2 regions of the Aliiroseovarius sp. PTFE2010 genome follow, and region 1 is predicted to be linked to the other one. Evidence: riboswitches for the same ligand, from Rfam matches in the RefSeq annotation. Region 1 holds a riboswitch; the other holds the start of a gene.

Region 1 (4,828 bases):
TGTCATCCGCATGTCCGGTTCCTGCGTGAGCGGATCAATATCATCGAAATTGGCAATCCGGCTGAGGCGCAGACACGCGATGTGAAACCCGTTGGCCCGAACTGGCGCGCCGATGTCGAGCGCGTCTTCGGCCGGCAGTTTCCAGGCGTCGCTAAACCACGGGACCACACCAAACCCCCGCCAGCCGGTATGCTGTTCAATCATGGCATAGCCATCGTCGAACAGGCTTGGATCGCCGCGAAACTTGTTGACCAGAAACCCCTGGACGCGGCCCGCATCTTGGGGCGCCATCACCGCTTGTGTTCCGACGATTTGGGCAATGACGCCGCCACGGTCGATATCGCCGCACAGTACGACCGGCACCTCTGCCGCCTCGGCAAAACCCATGTTGGCGATGTCGCCCTTGCGCAGATTCACCTCGGCAGGGCTGCCTGCGCCTTCGACGATCACCAGATCATGGGCGGCGCGCAACCGGTGGAAGCTGTCCAGAACCGCATTCAAAAGCTGCGGTTTCAGCCGGGCATAATCGCGCGCGCGCGCCGTTGTCAGCCGCTTGCCCTGAACAATGACCTGGGCACCAGTGTCTGTTTCGGGCTTGAGAAGTACCGGGTTCATGTCCGTATGCGGGGCCAGCCCGCAGGCCCGCGCCTGCAGCGCCTGCGCCCGCCCGATTTCATGGCCCTCTTGCGCCACAGCGGCGTTGTTGGACATGTTCTGCGGCTTGAACGGCGCAACAGAAATACCGCGCCGCCGCGCCGCCCGGCACAGCCCAGCGACAAGCATGGACTTGCCCACATTGGACCCGGTGCCCTGGACCATCAACGCGCGCGCCATGACTCAGAACTCCACGCCCGCCTGTGCCTTTATCCCGTCGCGGAACGGATGTTTGATCAACGACATCTCGGTCACCAGATCTGCGGCTTCGATCAACTCGGGCTTGGCGTTGCGCCCTGTCAGGCAGACATGTGTCATGTCAGGTTTTTCATGCAGCAGGAAATCCACGACCTCGTCGATATCGAGATAATCATAGCGCAAAGCGATATTGATCTCGTCCAGCAGTACAAACCGGATTTGCGGATCCAGGATCTGTTCCTTGGCGATCTTCCAGCCGTTTTGTGCCGCTGCGATGTCGCGCTCGCGATCCTGCGTTTCCCAGGTAAAGCCTTCGCCGGATACGAAAAAACGGCATTCGTCCGCAAATCGTTCCCGCAGAAAGGTCTTTTCACCTGTGTCCCAGTTCGCCTTGATGAACTGAACGACAGCGGCGGGCATCCCGTGGGCGATGCAGCGCATGATCATGCCAAACCCAGCGGATGATTTCCCTTTGCCCGTTCCGGTATGGACGATGATCAGTCCTTTTTCCTCGGTCTTGGTTTCCATCATCTTGTCGCGCGCGGCCTTGATTTTGCGCATCTTCTCGGTGTGGCGGGCGTTTTCGTCTTTGCTCATTTTGACATCCTCTTTCTTGACAAGCCCCGGGGATTCGGACCATCTGGCGCGGTGTTGGTGCCTGTGTAAACAGGTGAATAGGGAATGTGCAGCCGCGATATTTGCGGTCAAGCACAGCCGCCCCCGCGACCGTGACCGGAGACGGCAGCTCAGAACCACTGGCAAAGGCCGGGAAGGATGAGCCGCCACTGGGCAATCGCCCGAGATCCGGAAGCCGGGAGACCTGCCAGCACGAACCGCTTGAAACCGGACGGGGTGTTTCGGTGACGGGATGCTGCCCGGTGTTCGGGTCTGTTCCGCCATCTTACCCGCGTCCCATGACCATGGGACCGAGGATATGGAAGCCAAGGCGAAAAGCCAGCCACAGACCGAATTGCTCGTTTGTGTCAAATGCCGGCGCGGGCAAGAAATCCCGTCAGATGCGCGTCGGCCGGGGCAGGCACTTTATGACGGGCTCACCGGGCTCGATCGCATCGAAGACCTGCGCATCACCCCTGTCGAATGCCTGCAGAACTGCGATCACGGTTGCACGGTTGCGCTGCGCGGCGGCGATGCGAAATGGACATATGTCTTTGCAAACGTCGATGAAATGTCGCATCCCGAAATGATACTTATGGGGGCGACCCAGTATCACGACAGCGCCGATGGTGTCATTCCCTGGCGCGAGCGCCCCGAACATTTCAAACGCAACTGCGTTGCGCGCATTCCCCCAGTCACCCAATCCCAGGAGTCCTGACATGACCAATCTTGCGAAACTGCCGGTCACGGTGATCACGGGCTTTCTCGGGTCGGGCAAGACCACGTTGATCTCGCATCTGATGCAAAACCCCGGTGGCAAACGGCTGGCCGTGGTGGTCAATGAATTCGGCGACGTGGGCGTTGACGGAGAGATCCTCAAGGGCTGCGCCATCCCCGATTGCCCGGCGGAAAACATCATGGAACTGGCCAATGGCTGCATCTGCTGCACCGTCGCGGACGAATTCATCCCTACGATCGAGGCGCTGATGGCGCTTGATCCGCGCCCGGACCACATCCTGATCGAAACATCTGGCCTTGCCCTGCCCAAGCCCCTGCTGAAGGCGTTCGATTGGCCCGATATCCGTTCGAAAATCACCGTGGACGGCGTGATCGCGCTGGCCGATGCCGAAGCGGTGGCGGCGGGCCGCTTTGCGCCCAACGTGGCGGCGGTGGATGCGCAGCGCGCCGCCGATGACAGCCTGGACCATGAAACGCCGCTCTCGGAAGTGTTCGAAGACCAGATATCCTGCGCCGATATCATTCTATTGACCAAACCCGATCTGGCCGGCCCCGACGGCGTGGCCAAGGCCAAAGAGATCATTGCCGCCGAGGCGCCCCGCCCGTTGCCCGTCGTGGAAGTGGCCGAAGGCGTGGTCGACCCCCGCGTGATCCTGGGGCTGGAAGCCGCAGCCGAGGATGACATGGACGCCCGCCCGTCACATCACGATGATCACGATGACCATGAACACGACGATTTCGAATCCATTGTCGTGGACATTCCCGAACTGACCGATCCGGCAGACCTGGTGCGGGCCATCGAGACCTTGGCCAAGGCGAACAACATTCTGCGCGTCAAGGGCTATGCAAGCGTGTCCGGCAAGCCGATGCGTCTTCTGGTGCAAGCCGTGGGCGCGCGGGTGCGCCATCAATATGATCGCCCATGGAAGGTAGAAGAGCCGCGCACCGGGCGGCTGGTGGTCATTGGCGAACATGACGACATCGACCGCGATGCCATCCTTGCGGTACTCAATCCCGCCGCGCAGGCCGCCGAGTAAGCGGAAACACCTGCCATGCATGTCGTGTTCCGCGAAAGCCACGGTCTGGAAGAGCTAGACACCCCGACCGACCTGGGCCAGGACCCGGCGGATCTGGTGGTTCTGTCCTTTTCCGACAGTGACCTTGGCGCGTTCGCGGAAGGGTGGCGGCGGGGTGGCGGGCCCGAGGGGCGGCTGCCGTCCTTGCGTCTGGCGAACCTGGCCGCGCTGCGCCATCCGCTGTCCGTCGATACCTATGTCGAAAATACACTGGTCGGGGCCAAGGGGATCCTGATCCGGCTGATCGGCGGGGTATCCTATTGGGAATACGGCGTGCAGCAGGTCCTTGCGCTGGCGCGGCGTAACGCGATTGCCGTGGCCGTGCTGCCCGCAGACGGGCGGGAAGACACGCGGCTTGACGCGTTTTCAACCTTGCCCGTGTCGACCCTGCGCCGCTTGGCAGATTTGTGTGATGCGGGCGGGGCGGTCGCAGCGCAGGCCGCGCTGGCGCAAATGGCGCTGGCGGCGGGGCTCTATGGCGCGCCGGTGCGCGGGGCCAAGTCTGTCCCGCCTGTTGGCGCCTGGACCCCGCACGATGGTGTGGCCTGCCCGCTGGCGGACATGCCCGTCAGTGACGATCCGCGCGTCCTGATCGTTTTTTACCGGTCCTATCTGGTGGCGGCAGATCTTGCGCCGGTCACAGCCTTGGTTGATGCCTTTCGTGCGCAGGGCTATCACGTGCGCGCGCTTTTCGTGCCGTCGCTGAAAGCCCCCGATGTCGGGGGGTGGCTGGCCCGGCAGGCGCGCGCCTATGCGCCCGATGCCATCGTGAACGCCACCGCCTTCAGCGGCAAGGGCGCGGCGGTGAACTCTCCGCTGGATGCGGGTGATGCGCCGGTGTTTCAGGTCGCGTTGGCCACCTCGACGCGCGCGGCCTGGCGCGAAGCGGAACGGGGCCTGTCGCCCGCTGATCTGGCGATGCATGTCGTCCTGCCCGAGGTTGACGGCCGGCTGATGGGCGGTGTCGTGTCCTTCAAAGAGCCAGGCCCACGCGACCCGGATCTGCAATTCTCGCGTTTCGCGCATATCGCCGATGCCGAGCGTATCAGCGCCGTGGTGGCCCGTGTGCGCGGCTGGCTGGATCTGGCGGCAAAACCGGCGCGTGAGCGGCGCGTGGCGCTGATGCTCTCGACCTATCCCGGCAAGGATTGGAATATGGGTCACGCGGTTGGGCTGGATGCCCCGGCGTCGGCCCGTGCGATCCTGTCGGATCTGGCGCAGGCCGGATATGATGTGGACCCGGCCGTGCCCGATCTTGAAACACGGCTGCTGGCGCGTGAGATGACCCTGCCTGTTGAAACATACCAGCGCTATCTGACCCAGCTGCCCGAACGTCTAATTGATGATTTGCACGCGGCGTGGGGCGCGCCGGAAGACGATGACAGTGTCACTGACGGTGCCTTTCACTTTGCTGCGCTGCGCCTTGCACGCACGATTGTGGCGCTTCAGCCCGAGCGCGGCACGCCAAAGCTGCGTGACGATGAATATCATGACCTGTCGCGCACCCCGCGCCACGCCTATGTGGCCTTCTACCTGTGGCTACAGCG
Region 2 (4,828 bases), on a different contig from region 1:
GGCCGCAACGTTCCGCGACGGTCTGCGCCGCCATGCCGAAACGCGCCCTGTGCATGGGGAATGCGGCGGCTACATGGCCCTGGGTGAGGCGCTGATCGACAAATCGGGTGCGCGCCACCGGATGGCCGGACTGCTGGGTCTTGTCACCAGTTACGAAAAACGGAAATTCCACCTGGGCTATCGGCGCGCGGTGCTGCGCTCGAACATGCCGGGGTTTGCCCCGGGCACTGCCCTGCGCGGGCATGAATTTCATTATTCGAGCATCCTTGAACAACCCGACCCGCCGATGGCAGAGGTGCGCGACGCCGATGGCAATCTGGTGCCCGAGACAGGCTCGCATCGGGGGCATGTTTCGGGGACGTTCTTTCATCTCATTACGCAAGAGGAAGACGCATGACCGGCTTCGTCAGCTTCGTGGGGTCCGGGCCAGGCGATCCCGAGCTTTTGACAATCAAGGCCGTGGACCGGCTGCAGCGGGCGGATGCGGTGCTGTTCGATGACTTGTCCTCGGGCCCGATTCTGGACAAGGTGCGCAGTGGCGCCGATCTGGTGGGGGTCGGCAAGCGCGCCGGGCGACAATCGCCCAAGCAAAACCACGTCAGCCGCTTGCTTGTGGATTATGCAAAGCTTGACCAGCGCGTGGTGCGGTTGAAATCCGGCGACAGCGGCATTTTCGGGCGACTCGAGGAAGAGATCCTTGCCCTGAAAGAGGCCGGCATCCCCTACGAGATCATTCCGGGCATCCCGTCGGCCTGTGCCGCGGCAGCCGCAGCAGGCATTCCGTTGACCCGGCGGCTGACGGCGCGCCGGGTGCAGTTTGTCACCGGCCATGACGTGACTGGCGATCTGCCAGAAGACATGAACCTTGCCGCGCTGGCCGATCCGTCCGCGTCGACGGTGGTGTTCATGGGCAAGCGCACCTTCCCGAAACTTGCGGCCATTTTGATCGACGCAGGGCTGCCCGCCAGCACCCCTGCGCTGTTGGCCGAAGCGGTCGGCAAGCAAGCCCAACATATCGAACGTCACACGGTCCAATCGCTGGCTGACCAGTTAGCACGGGAAATAGGCGATAACCCCGCGCTCATCCTCTATGGGCCGTTATCGGAGCCATAGATGTCGCTTCCATACTTGTTCACAAAGCGATCACCTGTAATACTAAACCATACGGCGACACGTCACGTGTCATAATAGGGAACCGGGTGAAAATCCCGGACTGCCCCCGCAACTGTGAGCGGCGAGCTTGAAGGAAAACCACTGGCCGACAAGGCTGGGAAGGCCGGAAGCGCAACGACCCGCGAGTCAGGAGACCTGCCGTAACAACCACTAATTGCCGTGCAAACGGTACATCCTGCTGCCGGAGGGGCAGCCACAGAAACGAGGGATACCCCATGCATATCGAACCCGGCGTCGTTGATGGCGCAAAGATGGCTTTCGCTTACGCGACCGCAACCGGCGCAGTCGCCTATTCAGCGAAACTGGCAATGGATGATCTGCGCGCCCATCCGGCCGGATCATTCGCCGCACGCACCCTCATGGCCACGGTCGGCACGTTCGTGTTCTTTCAGATCCTGCCGCATTTTCCGGTCGGCGTGTCCGAAGTTCACTTCATCCTGGGCACAACCCTGTTCCTGGTGTTGGGCGCTGCGCCGGCGGCGTTCGGGCTTGCGCTGGGGCTTTTGGTTCAGGGGATGTTCTTCGCCCCGTCCGATCTGCCCATGTATTTCGTCAACGTGACGACATTGTTGGTCCCACTGCTTGGCATTACGGCACTGGCACGGCGGATCATCCCGGCCCGCACGGCCTATGTTGATCTGGACTATGCCAGCGTGCTGAAACTGTCCGCGATGTACCAGGGCGGTGTGGTTGCCTGGGTCGCCTTCTGGGCCTTTTACGGTCAAGGCGTTACCGCTGAAACCTTCCAGTCTGTCTGGACATTCGGCGCAGCCTACATGCTGGTGGTTCTGGTCGAACCGGTTGCCGATCTTGCCGTCCTGGCCGGTGCCAAAGCCCTGCGCGGGCTGGAACAGTCGGGCGCGGTTCACAAGCGCCTGTACAACGCGGCCTGAACCCACGATTTTCATTGCCCGGGTCGATACTGCGACCCGGGCTTTTTTATGCCCGGATGCCTGAATGATGAACACGGCCCGCAAAATCTGGCTGATCGGCGTTGGTACCGGAAACCCTGCGCATGTGACGATTGAAGGCATGCGCGCGCTGCGCGATGCGGCGCTCATCCTGGTGCCGCACAAGGGGCAGGGCAAAGACGACCTGGCCGAAATCCGCTACCGCATCATCGCGGCCTCGGGGTCACAGGCCAAAATCGTTCATTTCGAATACCCAAAGCGTGATCCAGGCCTGCCCTATCAGGAACGGGTCGCAAGCTGGCACGATGAAATCGCCCGCCGCTGGCAAGCCGCGATCGCAGCGGCCCAAACCGATGGCCCGATTGCGCTGCTTGTCTGGGGGGACCCGTCGCTTTATGACAGCACGCTGCGGATCGCTGCGCGGCTACAGCCCAAGCCTGCGGTGCAGGTCGTGCCCGGCATTACCGCGATTCAGGCCCTGACGGCCGCCCATGCCATCCCGCTAAACGTGGTGAACGGGTCGGTGCATATCACAACCGGGCGCCGTCTTCGCGCAGACGGCATCCCCCAAGGGGAAGATACGGTGGTGGTAATGCTGGACGGGCAATGTTCGTTCCAGTCGCTTGACCCCGAAGGGGTGCACATCTGGTGGGGGGCCTATCTTGGCTCTGACAAGCAGCGATTGATCGAAGGACCGCTGGGCGAGGTTGGCAACGATATCGTCCAGACCCGCGCCGCGGCGCGCGAAAAACACGGCTGGATCATGGACATCTATCTGCTGCGCATAGGCTGAGCCCAGATTTCCCCCATGCCAGACCGGCGCGCTGGGTCCGCCACCCGACCGTCAATGAATTGGCGCAGATTTTCGCACATGCGTTGAAAAGCGCCTGCGCGGGTCTGGCGGCCACGCTGCCCGTTTTCGAACCACGCCCCCAGACCTCTGGGTAGTCCAGTTTTTGGATCCCATTGCAGGCGCAAGCGCGGTGGCGGTGTTCACTCCCACCGTAGTCGCGCGGCCGCTTTGTTTACCACAAAATACAGGGCTATCGTCATGACGGCCAGTGTGATCAGGCTGGCAAACATCAGATCGGTCTTGGCGCGGCCGTTCGCAAGCAGCATCAGATAGCCCAGCCCCTTCGATGCGCCCACCCATTCACCGATCACTGCCCCGACCGGGGCGTAAACAGCGGCCAGTTTCAATCCTGTTCCCAGCGATGGAAGTGCATGGGGTATCCGGATCCGCCGCATGATCTGCCATTGCGTGCCGTTCATCGTCTGCGCCAAATCGGCAATATCGCGCGGCACGCGGACAAGCCCGTCGTAAAAGGCGCTGGTCACCGGAAAGTAGATGATCAGAACCGCCATTATCACCTTGGATGACATGCCATACCCGAACCACAAGGTCAGAATGGGGGCCAAGGCAAAGACGGGCACGGCTTGTGTGAAAACCAACAGCGGCATCACCAACCGGTGCAGGCGCTGTGAGCTGGCCAACTGGATGGCTGTCGCAACGCCCAGCAGGGTTGCCAGTACAAGGCCCAACATGACTTCGGTCGCGGTGACCAATGCATGTTCGCCAATCAGTACGCGGTTTTCCCACCCGGCTTGGGCCACGCGCCAGGGGGACGGCAGAATGAAATGCGGGGCCCCCGTGATCCAGACCATCCCTTGCCAGAGCATTAGTGCGAAAACGATGGCGCCCAGACCGTAGCGAAGTTGGCTCATGCCAGCCCCCTCAGCTGCGCCAAGAGTGCCGCCTGGCATGCGATTGTGTCGGGGGCGTATTGATCGCGCACGGGGTCGGTATCCGGCAGATGCCGGGGCGCGGCGCCGTCGCGCGTCAACACCACGATCTGATGGCCCAGCCGTACCGCTTCGGCCGGATCATGGGTCACTATCACAACGGTTTTTCCTGCAAGCAACTGCGCCGACAAATCCTGCATGTCCGCGCGCGTGCTGGCATCGAGTGCTGAAAACGGCTCGTCCAGCAGCGCTATGGGACAGTCTTCCATCAGGGTGCGGGCCAGCGCCGCGCGTTGGCGCATCCCGCCCGACAAGGCGGCAGGTTTGTGGGAATGATACCGGGCCAGGCCAACGCGCCCGAGCAGGTCTTTGGCGCGGTCCATGTCGGGGCTGGCGCCGCGCAGGCGCGCGCCAAGCACCACGTTTTCAAGGACGGACAACCATGGCAGCAGCAAATCGGATTGCGCCATAAAGGCGATCCGTCCGACCAGCGAGTCGTGGTCTGACGCGGTAACATGGCCTGTAAAGACCCCCGCGCATTCCAGCCCTGCGATCCGTCGCAAAAGCGTCGATTTTCCAACCCCGGATCGCCCCAGGATGCAGGTGCATTTTCCAGCGGGCAGTTTCAGGTCAATTGAAGAAAACAGCGGCCTGCCGGCGATGCTATGGCTGCCGCAGACATGGATTGCGGGCGCATCGCTCACGCCGCCCGCAGCCCCATGTCCCAGAACGCCGCCTCGAGCTGCGTCGCTGTGGTGAACCTGCGCTGAAGCTGCGCCCACCGGGGCGAGGCGGCGGGATCATTGCCCAACCGCCGCGCCACCGCCTGATCGATCATCCGGCCGACATTGGCCATTACCGATTGGTAATCCTGCGCCGCATAGGTCTCAATCCACGCCTGATAGGGCGTCGCGGGCGCGCAGGTACGCGCCAGACGCAGGCCAATTTCGCCATAGCCAAAACAACAGGGCGCCAGCGCAGCCATCAGGTCAAGAAAATCC

What was found. Region 1 has a riboswitch for cobalamin ahead of ACP2AV_RS03810 (DUF1636 family protein). Riboswitches for the same ligand answer to the same signal wherever they lie in the genome.
Region 2: it holds a riboswitch for cobalamin, as region 1 does, so the genes downstream of both, ACP2AV_RS13540 (energy-coupling factor ABC transporter permease) here and ACP2AV_RS03810 (DUF1636 family protein) in region 1, are expected to answer to the same signal.

Annotation. Positions count from the first base shown of each region.
Region 1 covers NZ_JBNFVY010000001.1:777,738-782,565, forward strand. Annotated here, with positions in the region: gene ACP2AV_RS03800 (cobyric acid synthase) at 1-834, opposite strand, end outside; gene cobO (cob(I)yrinic acid a,c-diamide adenosyltransferase) at 838-1,449, opposite strand; cobalamin riboswitch at 1,488-1,694, shown strand; gene ACP2AV_RS03810 (DUF1636 family protein) at 1,787-2,185, shown strand; gene cobW (cobalamin biosynthesis protein CobW) at 2,187-3,242, shown strand; gene cobN (cobaltochelatase subunit CobN) at 3,258-4,828, shown strand, end outside.
Region 2 covers NZ_JBNFVY010000012.1:5,983-10,810, forward strand. Annotated here, with positions in the region: gene ACP2AV_RS13530 (cobyrinate a,c-diamide synthase) at 1-397, shown strand, start outside; gene cobA (uroporphyrinogen-III C-methyltransferase) at 394-1,113, shown strand; cobalamin riboswitch at 1,149-1,330, shown strand; gene ACP2AV_RS13540 (energy-coupling factor ABC transporter permease) at 1,389-2,066, shown strand; gene cobF (precorrin-6A synthase (deacetylating)) at 2,131-2,877, shown strand; gene ACP2AV_RS13550 (ABC transporter permease) at 3,078-3,809, opposite strand; gene ACP2AV_RS13555 (ABC transporter ATP-binding protein) at 3,806-4,531, opposite strand; gene tenA (thiaminase II) at 4,528-4,828, opposite strand, start outside.